Linked DNA regions of Persicimonas caeni. The protein of the gene in region 2 binds, or shares a complex with, the protein of the main gene of each other region. Links are inferred from orthologs where the notes say so. Each region holds a gene or a part of one and is shown on either strand. Other genes may lie near its edges.

What was found.
Region 1: the proteins of FIV42_RS10260 (region 2) and uvrB are in contact, whole or in part, in a crystal structure (PDB 7EGT), measured with the Thermus thermophilus proteins. The link is inferred for Persicimonas caeni from one-to-one orthologs. Residues at the interface, in WP_096412145.1 of Thermus thermophilus: His654, Arg656, Phe657, Gln666, Asp668, Glu669, Lys680, Arg681, Leu682, Ser683, Lys685, Tyr686, Ala687; in WP_096411307.1 of Thermus thermophilus: Glu23, Leu25, Arg26, Asp27, Gly28, Glu29, Arg30, Phe31, Arg55, Glu326, Asp327, Phe328, Glu379, Ser382, Gln383, His398, Gly400, Arg401.

The regions. Positions count from the first base shown.
Region 1 is NZ_CP041186.1:3,312,363-3,319,274, forward strand. The notes cover bases 1,355-4,278. They hold uvrB (excinuclease ABC subunit UvrB), read right to left. Parts: upstream 3,872-4,278; coding sequence 1,838-3,871; downstream 1,355-1,837. Other genes in these bases: FIV42_RS12280 (DUF1287 domain-containing protein), read left to right, coding at 1,355-1,510; FIV42_RS12290 (bpX6 domain-containing protein), read right to left, coding at 4,060-4,278. Also shown: more of FIV42_RS12280, read left to right, coding at 1-1,354; more of FIV42_RS12290, read right to left, coding at 4,279-6,873; FIV42_RS12295 (hypothetical protein), read right to left, coding at 6,870-6,912. UniProt on the Escherichia coli protein: The UvrABC repair system catalyzes the recognition and processing of DNA lesions. A damage recognition complex composed of 2 UvrA and 2 UvrB subunits scans DNA for abnormalities.
Region 2 is NZ_CP041186.1:2,788,509-2,795,677, reverse strand. Bases 2,047-5,227 are described here. They hold FIV42_RS10260 (ATP-dependent helicase), read left to right. Parts: upstream 2,047-2,446; coding sequence 2,447-5,008; downstream 5,009-5,227. Other genes in these bases: FIV42_RS10255 (hypothetical protein), read right to left, coding at 5,049-5,227. In the rest of the region: FIV42_RS10275 (invasin domain 3-containing protein), read left to right, coding at 1-229; FIV42_RS10270 (tetratricopeptide repeat protein), read left to right, coding at 315-1,187; FIV42_RS10265 (GNAT family N-acetyltransferase), read right to left, coding at 1,224-2,012; more of FIV42_RS10255, read right to left, coding at 5,228-5,702; ATP-dependent Clp endopeptidase proteolytic subunit ClpP, read right to left, coding at 5,706-6,326; FIV42_RS10245 (transglycosylase domain-containing protein), read left to right, coding at 6,552-7,169. UniProt on the Escherichia coli protein: A helicase with DNA-dependent ATPase activity. Unwinds DNA duplexes with 3'-5' polarity. Translocates on single-stranded DNA with 3'-5' polarity. Initiates unwinding more efficiently from a nicked substrate than double-stranded DNA.

The sequences.
Region 1 (6,912 bases), 520 kb from region 2 along the record:
GACTTCGCCGGCCAGCACCGACCTCGGAGGCAGCAATTCCCGCGCTGATAACAAACCGGCCCCCAAAGCGCCCCTACGCCCCGCCGAGGCCGACAAGGGCGTCTTCTCCGAGCTCGACCCGAAGGTACAGCTCGCCTTCCCAACCTGGCTGGCCAAGCGCGACGTCACCGTCGTCGATCCGCCCGGCGACGGCTCGCTGTTCGCCTACATCGACGGCACCCCCGTCGCCCTCGCCCACGCCCAGATGGGCGGAGCCAAGGCGATCGCCGGCTGGGCCAAAAACGACGTCGACCAAGACGGCATCCCCAACGCGCTCGACATCCTCATCGGCGCCAAGAAGACCGCGCTCAACGGAGCCAAATACCAGGGCGGCTACAAGGGCCTCGACTACCCCGGCGGCGACGTCCCGCGCACCGAAGGCGTCTGCACCGACATGGTCATCCGCGCGGTGCGTAATGCCGGCATCGACCTGCAAAAAGAGCTGCACGAGGACATCGAGGCGAGCCCAAAGTCCTACCCGATGGTCGAGAAGCCCGACCCGAATATCGACCAGCGCCGGGTCAAGACGATCTTGCCCTACTTCGAGCGTCATTGGCAGAAGCTGGGTACGGATCCCAAGGCCGACGCACTCGCCAAAGACGGCGCGATGTGGGCGCCTGGCGACGTCGTCTTCATGAACACCATGCGCGACGAGCGCCCGGATCACGTCGGCATCATCAGCGACACGCTCGGCAAGTCGGGCCTGCCGCTGGTCATCAACAATTGGTCCGACGGGTATCACACCCAGGCGATGGATTTGCTGAAGTTTGTGCCGGTGACCCACCGGTTTCGAGTGCCGTCGCAGAAACTAGAGGCGCTCGGTGGGCTCGACGAGGCGCTGAAAGACTACAAGATCTCGCTGCCCCAAAAGCACAAGCAGGTCATCCTGGTCCAAACGGGTTCGGCGTCGAGCTCACGCGGCACGCTGCGTCGATTTCGGCGTACGGAAGATGGCTGGCAGCAAGTCGGCGAGCTGGTAGACGTGCGCCTGGGCGCGGCGGGACTGGGCGAGGGACGCGGGTTGTACGACTTCGATGCCGGCGATCTCGAAGCCAAAAAGGAGGGCGACAAGCGCTCCCCGGCCGGCGTCTTCGGGCTGGGCACAGCCTTCGGCACGGTCGAAAAGCCTTACGAGGGCGACTGGCCCTGGCGCAGCGTCGACGCCCGCGACCGCTGGGTCGACGACCCGACTTCGCCCCACTACAACACCTGGCAGCGGGTGGGCGCGGACGGAAAGGAGGGAGACTGGAAGTCGGCCGAAAAACTCGCCATGTACCGACTGGGGCTGGTCGTCGAGCACAACACCAAGGACGTCAAAAAGGGCGCAGGCAGCGCCATCTTCCTGCACACTTTTGCCGTCGGCGAGGGCGCCACGCTCGGCTGCACGTCCACCAAGCAAGCCGCGCTGGTCGAGCTTCTGGGTTGGCTCGACCTGAAGGATGAGCCGATGTTGGTGCAGGTAGCTTTGTAGAGGGGACCTTGCAGAATAGTCACCTCAACCCCTCCGCCCTCCGGGCACCTCCCCTAACGGCAAAAAGCGCCGTTGGGGAGGAAATGGTTGCTCCAACGAACACATGTGGTGGTGGGGCCGACCATTCGCCCCCCAAAGCGACGCGTGGGGGGCAGGCGCGAACGCGCCGGGGGGTTGAGGTGGCGCATCTGCAAGGCCAACTCTACAAGACGAGGGCAAGATGCCCCCGCTCCGAGAAGACGAGGGCAAGATGCCCCCGCACCGAGAAGACGACGGCAAGATGCCCCCGCACCGAGAAGACGAGGGCAAGATGCCCCCGCACCGAAGCTACGCCACGTTCACACCCAACAGCCGACTCTCCAGCTCACGCACCTTGTCGCGCAGGTCCGCCGCATCCTCGAAGCGCAAGTCGGCCGCCGCCGCCTTCATCTCCTCGCGCAACTCCTCGATCTTCGCCTCCATGCGCTCGGTGGAGTTGAGCGCCTCGACGTTGTCGAAGTCGAATTTGGTCGCCTCGTCGGCGGTCTTGGTGCCGGCGGCGACCTCGTCGGGCGCGCCGGGCACGTGCTGCTCGATGTCGGCGATCTTCTTTTTGATCGTCTGCGGCGTGATGCCGTGCTCTTCGTTGTGAGCCATCTGGATCTCGCGGCGGCGGTTGGTCTCGTCGACCGCCGCCTCGATGCTGTCGGTGACCTTGTCGGCGTACAAGATGACCTGGCCCTTGGAGTTACGCGCGGCGCGCCCGATCGTCTGGATGAGGCTGCGCGTGCTGCGCAAGAAGCCCTCCTTGTCGGCGTCCAAGATGGCCACCAGGCTCACCTCGGGGATGTCGAGGCCCTCGCGCAACAGGTTGATGCCCACGAGCACGTCGAACTCGCCTCGGCGCAGGTCGCGGATGATATTCATGCGCTCGATGGTGTCGATGTCGCTGTGCAGGTAGCGCACTTTGACGCCCAATTCGCGCAAGTACTCGGTCAAGTCTTCCGACATGCGCTTGGTCAGCGTGGTGATGAGCACCCGCTCGTTGGCGTCGATGCGCTTGCGAACCTCGCCGTACACGTCGTCGACCTGCTCGAGGGCGGGGCGCATCTCGACCTGCGGGTCGATCAGACCGGTCGGGCGAATGATCTGCTCGGTGACCACGCCCTGGCATTTCTCCAGCTCGTAGTCGCCCGGGGTCGCCGACACGTAGATGATCTGGTTGATCTTGTCCTCCCACTCCTCGAACTTGAGCGGGCGGTTGTCCATGGCGCTGGGCAGCCGGAAGCCGTGCTCGATGAGCGTGGTTTTGCGGGCGCGGTCGCCGCGGTACATGCCGCCGATCTGGGGCACGGTCACGTGCGACTCGTCGACGACCATCAAAAAGTCTTGGGGGAAGTAGTCGATCAGGCACGGCGGCGCCTGGCCGGGGCGCCGGCCCGACATATGCCGCGAGTAGTTCTCGATGCCGTTGCAAAAGCCCATCGTAATCAGCATCTCGATGTCGAATTGGGTGCGCTGCTCGAGGCGCTGCGCCTCCAACAACTTGCCCTGGCTGATGAGCTTCTCGAGGTGCTCTTTGAGCTCGTCTTTGATCGAGTCGATCGCGCTCTTTTTGCGATCGGGCGGGATCACATAGTGGCTGTTCGGGTAGATGGCGATCTTGTCGAGCTTCTCCAAGCGTTTGCCGCGAAACGGGTCGATCCGGTAGATCGCCTCGATCTCGTCGCCGAAAAACTCGATGCGAATCGCCTCATCCTCCTCGTAGGCCGGGAAGACCTCGACGACGTCGCCGCGCACGCGGAACTTCCCGCGAAAGAAGTCGTAGTCGTTGCGGTCGTATTGGATGTCGATGAGCTTGGCGAGCACGTCCTTGCGGCGCGCCTCCTGGCCCTGTTCCAGGAACAGGAGCATGCCGTGGTACGCCTCCGACGAGCCCAGGCCGTAGATGCACGACACCGAGGCGACGATGATCACGTCGTTGCGGTCGAAGAGGCTGCGCGTGGCCGAGTGGCGCATCCGGTCGATGGCATCGTTGATCGACGAGTCCTTCTCGATGAAGGTGTCCGTCGACGGGATATACGCCTCGGGCTGGTAGTAGTCGTAATACGAGACGAAATACTCGACGGCGTTGTGCGGAAACAGCTCCTTGAACTCGTTGTAGAGCTGCGCCGCCAGCGTCTTGTTGGGCGCCATCACGAGCGTGGGCCGGTTGACCTGCTCGATCACGTTGGCGATCGCGAAGGTCTTGCCCGTGCCGGTCGCCCCCAGCAACGTCTGATGCTTCAAGCCCTCATTGAGGCCACCGGCCAACTCGGCGATGGCATTGGGCTGGTCGCCCTTGGGCTCGTACTCCGATACCAATTTGAAACGATCGCTCATAAATCTCGCCACGTATGTTTGGAGGCAGGCCTTCTAGGCCTGATCCATGTTTGGAGACAGGCCTTCTAGGCCTGGTCCCGCGCCCGAAGCGCTCCCTCCGAAACGACTGAACAGGCGTTTAGTCTCGCGCCCACCATAACGGAAATCCCGCGCCACGAAAACCGGCGAGCGAGACGAGTCATTCCACGTCAGGAGAGGCGCAGATCGCAGTCGAGACGCAGCGTCTGGGCGTCGAAGTTGAGCAGGCGCCCCCGCTCGTCCCAAAGCGTCAACCACTGCCCGTCGAAGCGAACGCCCGGAAAGACATACGGGTAAGATGCGCCGTCGAGCTGAACAGTGAGCTGCGGCTCCTCGCGCTCGGTGCTCAGCAGCATCAGCCGGACATCGTCGTCGCCGTGCAACAGCAACGCCACGCGTTCTCCGTGCACCTCCGCCCGCGCCGCATCGAAACCGGTCCCGAGCTCCCAGCTCACACGCTGGCGGTGCACATCGCCGAACTCGACGTGGAGCGGACAATGCGACTCCTCGGGCAGATGCTCTCCGCGAACCTCATGATAAGCCCTGCACACTTGGCCCCGCGCAAACACCGCCTGACGAACGGTCATCGTCTGACCGTCAGCGTCGACATACCGGTTGAGGCCGTGCTCGTCTTCCGGCACCCCGACCTCCGCGCGCTCGCGCAGCATGAGCGACGGCAACTCGTAATTCCACACCTCGCAATTCTGGAGGACGAAGCTCAGGTGCTCCTCGCTTCGCTGCATCGAGCTCACCCAGCCGCCGACCTCGGCCACCCGCCACAGGGCGCTAAAGTCGTCGGCCATCGCGTCGACGCCGATGAACGTATCGACGCGGGCGACAAACCAGATCGAGCCGTCGTAGGAGTCCGCCCAACGGGAGATATCTGCGTAGCACCAATGCGAAGCCCACAGCTCGACCAGGTCGACACGGGTGAGCCGAACTCGGCGCCCGTCTAGACGCTTGATTGCGATGGCGCGATCGCCGCTGTCTGAAATGACGAGCGCGTCCGACGGCTGGTCGAACCGGGCGATCGTTCGCCCGTCGAGCGACACCACCCGCATGCCTGCATCACCCAAAGCCACCAGAAGCCGCCCGTCGGGCAACCTCGCCGCGTCGTGGATATGCACCGCGCCGCAATCTTCGGCCGCGATCTGCACCGACACCGGCTCTCGGCGCGTGACCGGCCGGAAATCGACCCGGCGCACGTCCTCGTAGAGCATAAACTCGTCGATCGAGCCCGCCATCGCCTCGATCTCCTCGGGCCCGAAGCTCCCCGGCGCGCGCAGCTCTTCGGCGACCATCATCCGCGCAGCCTTTCGCCGCAGCACGTCGAGCACGGCGTTGTGGTCGTGGGTCGTGCGCAGCGCGTCGACCAGCGCGCGCCGCTCGTGGGCGCGGGCATTGGAGGTGTCGTCGAGAAGTGCGAAGACCTCCTTGCGGAAGGAGTCGAACTCGCCGGGCAACAGGGACGCCTTCCACACATACATGCGCGCGGCGAGCGCACCGCCAACGTCGATGCCACGATCGAGCCACTCGCAGGCGATATGCCGCGCCTCCTCGACCGGCCAGATCACCGAGACGGCCCCGCCAAAGTCACCCGCGCTGGCCAGGTGGTCGGCCCAAAAGAGCCGCAACTGCTTCGCCTTGTCGGGGTCGCTTTGCTCCAAGTGCGACACAGCACCTGCGAACGCGCCCGTTCGCCGGGCAACCAACAGCGCGCGCTCGACATCACCGGCCAAAAACCACAGCCTGACGACCATGCCGCCCGACAGCTCGCGCCCCTCGGCGATCTTTGCCGCCAGCTCGAAGCGCTCGTGGGTCTCCAAAAAGCTGACCGCCTCGTAGGGCATATCGAGCAGCTCGAGCAGCACGAACGCCGCCTTTTCGATCTCGCCGCGCCGCTCGAGCTCCTCGAACGCCTGGCTGTAGATCTCCTGCAGGTCTTCGAAGAACGTGACGGCGGTGAACAACGCCGAGCTAACCCGGTTCTTTTGCAGCCCGAGCTCGAGGTTCTCGCGCGGCGAGGGCGACCATAGCGTGGGCCCGAGGTCTTTGACGTCGAGGTCGGCGTCGAGCGGAATCGCATGCTTGAGCGCCTCGTCGAGGTCGCCTCGCCGGAACATCTCGACCATCTCTTGCATGTATTTGGCCTGCTTTCGCCCCACGAGCCGCGAGAGCTGCGTCATGTTGAGCAGACGCGCGGCGAGCTGGCGAAACCAGCGCTCGAGGCCGCCCGAGCGGTGTTTTTCTTTCGTTGGCGTTGGCCGCCGAACGCCGGCGGGCTCCAAGTAGCCTTCGCCGCCGGTGAACATGAGCATCCAAGGGAAGAACAAGAATTTGAGCGTAGTGCGCACGGCGAGCCCGGTGGCCCGCAAGACCGCCCCTGCGCCCTCGCCCAACTTCGCCAATGAAGTTTCACGTCCCGTCGACTCGCCCTTGGCGGCTCGACGCAACGCGCGCTGAACCTCCTCGGCGCGCGCGTCGACCGGGGGGACGAAATCGGCAAAAATCCCCCTCGCCGCACGCTCGACCGCCTCCGGCAACGCCTCCACCGGCGGCTCCTCGGGCACGAAGCCGCTGGGCTCGACGAGCTCGAAGCCGTCGAGCTCGATCCACTCGGCCGGCTCGACGCTCATCTCATCGCCGAACATAGCCGAGCGAGCGCGCCCCGCCTCGATCCACACGAGCGCGCCTTCAGCTACGTCGAGCGCCTCGATCTCCGAGTCGGTAAGAGGCGCGGTGAGCCAAAGCCCATCGCGGCAGATCAGCGGCTCGCCGATCGCAGCCTCGCCCCGAAGCCGCACACTCTCCTCGAGCAGCAACACGTAGCGCCCCTCGACCCGAAAGAGCCGCGCCCCAGTCTGCCACGCGTCGAGGATGCGCCGACGGCAGGTCGCCTCGCCGATCAATGCCGGATCGAGCACGAATCCGCGCGCTCGAATCACGCCACGATGGGCGACCGCTCTGGGACGAAGCTCGCTCACACGACCTCCTCGAGCGCCACCCGAAGCAACTCGGCGTCG
Region 2 (7,169 bases):
GAGCAGTTTCGATGAAGACCTTCTCATGACGTTGAGTTCGACCGATTGCACGGCGGGCCAACCAGATTATCAATCGAGCTCGTCTTGGCGCGAGAGCGACGCGTATCCGCTGCCGCGTTTCGACGCTCTGGGGGAGCCGACCCCCTGTGAGTGGACATGGTCAGTGGAGCACTCGACGACCGGCGAATCGGCGAAGTTGGAGGGCTCTTTCGCGGCTGCGATCGAGTGAGAGCCGTCGCGACGACGTTGTCGCGAGCGACCCGCTTTGCGGGCGGCTCGCGAGCATTTACCCCAGAGTTGAAAAGAGTTTGTTGATGTTCTCCCATCGCGTTCGTATTCGTCTGCTCACTTGCCTGCTTACCGGGGCGCTCACAGCCGGCGCACCTGCTGTGGTACTCGCTCAGCAAAACACGGAAGAAGCGACCAAAGCCGCCAAGCCGTCCAACGAGCAGCTCCGCCTCAACTCGGAGGCGGTCGGCGCCATCAAGAAGGGCGACCATCAGAAGGCAGTCAAGTTGCTCGAAGCAGCCAACGCCTTAGGGGAGTTCAACGTGACGTGGCTCAACCTCGGGCGCGCCTACCAAAAGATGGGTGAGTGCGACAAAGCACGGCAGGCCTATCTCAACGTCATCTCGGCGCCCGCCGTCAATGATCCCTCGCCGCGGCTCATCAACGCCAAGGCCGACCAGTACTTGAGCGAGCTCGACGAGGAGTGCACGGTCGCTGACGATTCCAAGCAGAAAATGGCGGATGCCGAGACGAAAGGTGACAAGGGCCAGCAGGTCAAGGAGCCGACCGATCTGCCCGCCGAGTCGAGTCAGGCCCAGTCGAGTCAGGCCGATTCGAGCAACGCGGTCGGGTGGACCCTCACCGCCACGGGTCTGGTCGTGGCCGGCGCCGGCGTGGGCGCGCATTTCTGGGCCGAGTCGATCCGCGACGACGTCACGGGCTCGGTCGAGGCGGCCGACGGCGGGGTCGTCGAAGGCATGAGCCGCCAAGAGGCGCTCTCCGAAGAGGCGCGCGCGAATACCCTCGACACCGTCGGCGTGTCGGCCATCGCCGTGGGCGCGGTGGTCACCGGCACCGGCGTCTTCTTGTTGTTGAGCTCGGACGACCTCGAGGCGGCCCCGACGGCTTCGGTCACCGCCGGTGGCGACGTCTCGCTCGGCTTCACCGGTCGGTTCTGAGCCGTCGCCATATTCCATCAAATGTTGGAGTCGGATTCAGGTGCTCACGGATGAGCAGCGGCCTTCCCAGAAGACGTTGTTGTCCTGGAAGCCAAAATTTGCGTACATCTTGATCGCCGGGTCGTTGTCGTCTTGGACGTTCAACGCCACCAGCGAGACGCGCTCGAACAATTCGTCGAGCAGGCGGCCGGTGCACTGGGTGGCCAGGCCTTGGCCGCGGGCGCTGGGGTGGGTGACCAGGTTGCCGATGACGGCCACGTCGTACTCTTCGCTGACCACGTGCACCCCGGCGATGGAGGAGAGCCCGCCGTTGCCGTCGCGGATGCCGAAATACAGCCCGGTTTCGAGCTGGGAGGGCTCGAAGAAGTTGTCCGGGTAGTGCTCGTACAACGCCATGATGGCGGCGGTGTCGCGGTGTCCCAGACGCTCGACGTCGTCGGTCGATTCGAGCGGCTGATAGTTTTCCTTCTCGAGCCCCATGCGATGCATGCGCATGGTGTCCGAGCAGTCGAAGACGTGGCGCACCGTGTCGATGTGGTGCTCGAGCACGTGGAAGTGAAAGCGCTCGGGAAGATGGTCTTTGGCGTCGACGAGAAACTCTTGGAAATTGGGCTTCGTGCCCACCATGAAGGCGACCGGCAGGCTCAGGCCCTGATAGATCAGCAACAGGCTGCCCAACTCGCCCGATTCGCTGCGGGCGCCGTACCAGCTACAGAAGGGGAAAAAGGCAGGGTCGAGGTTTCCGAGGAGGTAGGCGTTGGCGAGTTTATCCCGAGTGAGAAACTCTCTGAGTTCGTTGCGATCGTTGATCTGCTCGACGGCCATCTGTGCTCCAAATGCTTCCTCAAGTGACTTCGTTCGGGCCGCTGCCCGTCGCCGATCCGTGGCGTCTTCCCATCAATCTCAACGCGTCTTCACATAAAGACAGGTGGCGATGCAAGGTGCGTTCGACCACCGGCGTCGCTGTGATTGATGCAAGGCACAGTCACATGTCAGAGAGGGTAATTTACATCGACTAGTCTAACTCGCGAGCGGCGTAATCGCAATCGAAGTCGCGGCTCGCACGGCCCGACGGCGGCAGAAATTCTCGACGCCGAGGGCGTGTTTTCAAGGGCGCCTATGGGAGCAATGTGGTCATTTGCGTAGCTGGTGATGCGCATCTGCAGGACGGCCTCTTCTGCAAGGCAATTGTCATACGCAACATCCCCGGCTACCATCCCCGGAACAAACGTGCAGTAATCCCAAAGCTTCGAACGACGATGAACCTCCTGGAACACCTCAACCCGCCCCAAAAACAGGCGGTCGAGCACAAAGACGGCCCGCTGCTGATCCTCGCCGGCGCGGGCAGCGGCAAGACACGCGTGATCACCTACCGTATCGGATGGCTGATCTTGGAGGCAGGAGTCTACCCCGAGCAGATCTTGGCGGTGACCTTCACCAACAAGGCCGCCGGCGAGATGCGCGAGCGCGTCGACGATATCCTGAGCGCACACGGCGCCGGCGACGACGCCGAGGCGGTGACCATCTCGACGTTCCACTCGTTTTGCGCCCGCTTGCTGCGCCGGCACGCCGACAGGCTCGGGCTCGACTGGAACTTCAACATCTACGACGGCGACGACCAGCTCAAGTTGGTCAAGCAGGTCATGGAGCTCGAGGGGCGCCCCAAAGACCGCAGCGAGTCCAGGAGGCTGCGCGGGTATATCAACCGGATGAAGAACCAGGGCTACACGCCCGAGTTGGCCCACGAGAACGCGTTCAACGCAGTGGACGAGGAGGACGCGACCTTCTACGAGACCTATCAGGAGAAGCTTCGCGAGGCGAATTGTGCCGACTTCGGCGACCTGATCTTGGGCGTGCTCGAGATCTTTCGCGACGACCCGCGCCTGGCCGACAGCTACAGCCGCCACTGGCGCTACCTGATGGTCGACGAGTTCCAGGACACCAACCCGGCCCAATACGAGCTTTTGAAGCACTTGACGCGCTGCCACGACAACCTGGCAGTCGTCGGTGACGACGACCAGGCCATCTACCGCTGGCGAGGGGCGACGGTGGCCAATATTCTGGGGTTCGAGAAGGATTACGAAGACGCCCAGGTCATCAAGCTCGAGCAGAACTACCGCTCGACGAGCGTGATCTTGGAGGCGGCCAACGACGTCATCAAGCACAACCCGACCCGGCGCGACAAGAAGCTGTGGACCGAGCGCGAGGGCGGCGACAAGATCTCGCTCTTTACCGGCGGCGACGACCGGGAGGAGGCGACTTTTGTGGCCCGGCGCATCCACGAGATGGCCAAGGCCGGCGCCGACTGGGGTGACTTCGCCGTCTTCTACCGCACCAACGCCCAGAGCCGTCAGTTCGAGGAGCAGCTGCAAAACTGGGGCGTGCCGTATCAGGTCGTGGGCGGCATCAGCTTCTACGAGCGCTCCGAGATCAAGGACGTGCTCGCCTACCTGAAGGTCGCGCTGAACCCGGACAACGAGGTCGACTTCCTGCGCATCATCAACACGCCGTCGCGGCGCATCGGCAAGGTGACCATCGAGAAGCTGCAGCGCGCCGCGCGCGTACCCGGCATCGGCACGCTGTACCGGGCGGTGCGCTACGCCGCCGGCCACCTCGAGCCGTCGGCGGTGGGCGACGCTCCTATCGAGCCCGAGCCGTTCGACGTCGCCGACGAGGAGGCCTTGGCCGACGTCGACAGCCTGCGCGGGCGGACGAATTCGGGCGTCGAAGATCTGTGTGAGCTCCTGTTCTCGCTTCGCGACCAGATCGCCGCCGACGAAGGACTGGCCCACGTCAGCGAGTTTTTGCTCGATCAGATCAATTACCACTCGTACCTCGAGAGCGACGACGCCGAGCGCGTCGACGATCGATGGAGGAACGTGCGCGAGCTGCTCGGCGCGATGGAAGAGTTCGAGCAAGACTTCGAGGCGCGTGAGTTCGGGCCCACCGAAGACGCTGACGCGCCCGAGGGGACCGACATGGTCGCCGAGTCGCGTTTGGCCAAGCTGCTGGGCGCGTTTCTCGACCGCTCGGCGCTCGTACACAGCACCGACCAGATGGACGAGAAGGGCGCGGTGACCCTGATGACCGTCCACGGCGCCAAGGGCTTGGAATTCGACACGGTCTTTTTGGCGGGCATGGAAGACGAGATCTTCCCGAGCGTGCGCGACCAGTTCGACGCCGAGGAGATCCACGAGGAGCGCCGCCTGGCCTACGTCGCCATCACGCGTGCGCGTCACAAGCTCTACATCTGCAATGCGCGCCGCCGGCGTATCTACGGCAAGACGCGCAACACCGACCCGAGCCGCTTTCTGCTCGACATCGACCCCGAGCGCATCGAGATCGACCCGCAGAGCACGTCGAAACGCATTCGTTACAGCTCACGGCGAACCTCGAATCGAGGCGGCTACGACGCCTTCCGCCAGGCCACCGAGCAAGCCTACTTCGGCAGCGGCGTCGACCAAGACGCCTGGGAGTTCGACCAATCCCCGCCGATGTATAAGAATCAAGTCTCCAAAGCGGTCAAAAAGACGCTCGCGGAGGCCGAAGATGGCGACTTCGACACCTCGTTCTCCCAGGTGAATCCTTGGGACGACGAGTTCGCTCAGGAGGACGCCTGGTCGAGCGAACCCGACGCTCCTCCCGCTGGCGCCTCCCCGGGCAAAGACGGCCTGACCGGCTGCACCATCTCGCACTCACGCTTCGGCATCGGCGAGGTCGTAAACGTGTCTGGCAGCGGCGACAAAGCGGTGCTCACGATCAACTTCCCCGGCAAGGGCGAGAAGACGATCATCCGCAAATTCGTGAAGGTTTTAGGGTAGAGTTCACCACGGAGATCACGGGGACACGGAGAAAGGCACTCTATTTTCCTCTTCGTGTCCCTTGTGTTCCCCGTGGTGAATTTACCTCTTTGCAGTTCACGGTCGCTTTGAAAGAGCCTGAAGGGACGGGGCCGGCGGTCGACCAAGGGACGAGTTTGCCGCCGTTGCAGAAGACCGAGAGTTTTAGTTCTTGGCCGGTGCGGCTGGCGCGGCACTCGTAGTCGGTGGGGCCGTTTTGGACCGAGCGGGCGATGACTTGGATGATCGGGTCGTCGTCGGCTTCGAGGCTGGCCCCCGGTAAGGAGGCGACGGCGCCCCAGTTGGTACGCTCGGGGCCGAAGGTGGTCTCGTCTTCGCCCAGGTCGGCCGGCAGGCGAGCGCTCAGAAGGTAGGGGCGCACGCGCTGGCCCTCGATGGTGTGGATAGTCGCCGAGCGGGCGGTAACGTTCAGGTATGCCTCGCCCGAGTGAGAGTCGCCCGAACGCGAATCGCCGCCGGCCTCGACGACGCTGCACTCGGCCTCGGCGAGGTCGAATGAGCGCACGTCGGGGCCGACGGCGATATCGATGCTTCCTGCTTGTTCGACGGCGGGCTCGGACGCGGGAGCCTCGGCAGAAGGTTGCCCCTTGGAGCACGCAGCGCCGACGAGCAGCGCTGCGATGAGACCTGGCGTCGAGACTCTCGGACCGCGCACCGCTTACTCCCCAGCTTTCTCTTCTTTGCCGAGGCCAGGGCGGTTTTCGATGACCGTGTCGATGAGGCCGTACTCTTTGGCTTCGACGGCGCCCATGTAGTAGTCGCGGTCGGTGTCCTTCTCGATGCGCTCCATCGACTGGCCGGTGTGGTCGACCAGGACCTGGTTGAGACGCTCGCGCAGGCGCAAGATCTCGCGGGCCTGAATGTCGATGTCGGTGGCCTGGCCGCCGATGCCGCCGCGAAGCAGCGGCTGGTGGATCAGGATGCGCGAGTTGGGCAGCGCGAAGCGCTTGCCGTCGGCGCCTGCCGCCAGGAGCACCGCGCCCATCGAGGCCGCCTGGCCCATGCAGATGGTCGAGATGTCCGGGTTGACGTACTGCATGGTGTCGTAGATCGCCATGCCCGCGGTGACGCTGCCGCCCGGCGAGTTGATGTAGAGGCTGATCTCTTTGTCCGGATCTTCGCTCTCCAGGTACAGAAGCTGGGCGATGATGCTGTTGGCCACATCATCGGTGACCGGGGTGCCCAAGAAGATGATCCGATCTTTGAGCAGCCGGCTGAAGATATCCCAACCGCGCTCACCGCGGTGCGTCTGCTCGACGACGTAAGGAATGAAACCCATACAGATTACCTGCTTGATTGAAGTTCACTTGTTGCGGCGCGTTCGCTCAGTGGCGCGCGCCCAGATGCGTTCATTTAATAAAACCAGTTCGCGCCGGATTATGTTTCAACTTCGATCGAGTGTCCAGCGGTTCGCCAGAATGCTTCCCTTAGATGAAGCTAGCTTCTAATATGATTCGTCCGCAGGGCGGAAGTTCAAGTTTGGCGTTCCAAAACGTAGTCACAGATGTCCCGACGTTTCATCATCTTTGCGATCATCGGCCTTCTGCTCGGAGGCGTGATCATCGGCGCTCCGTACCTGCTCGAGAGCGCCGCCGAGGCGAAGCTCGCCGAGCAACTCGAGCGCCGTGGCGCCGAGATGACCTGGCGCGAGCTGTCGTGGAGCTGGCCGGCGACGGTCGAGATCGAAGGCGTCGAGTTCTCGGCGGCCGACGATCGGGTCTCGGGCGTGGTCGAGCGCGTCGAGGTCGTGCTGCCGTGGGACATCGCCCTGGCAGAGACGCCGCGCGTCGACGAAGTCGCGCTTTCAGGGGCGGCGCTCACCGTCGATCTGCGCAGAGCCTCCCGAACGGATGAAGCGTCGCCTGCGGAGCAGTCGTCGGGCTCGCACTCACTCGCTGACAAGCTTCGACGCATCGGCGAGGTGCGCGGCGAGGACCTTCAGGTCGAACTCGTGCGCCACGGCTCACCGCTGGCGAAGCTTTCGGTCGACGAGCTGCTCGTCTCCGAGCACGGCCGAGACGGCCGCACGCTGGACGTCGACGGCGAGCTCGATCTGACTCATCCCAAACTCTCCGTTCTGCCGCTCGCGCCCATTCGATGGAGCGCCAGCGGCTCGACGGGA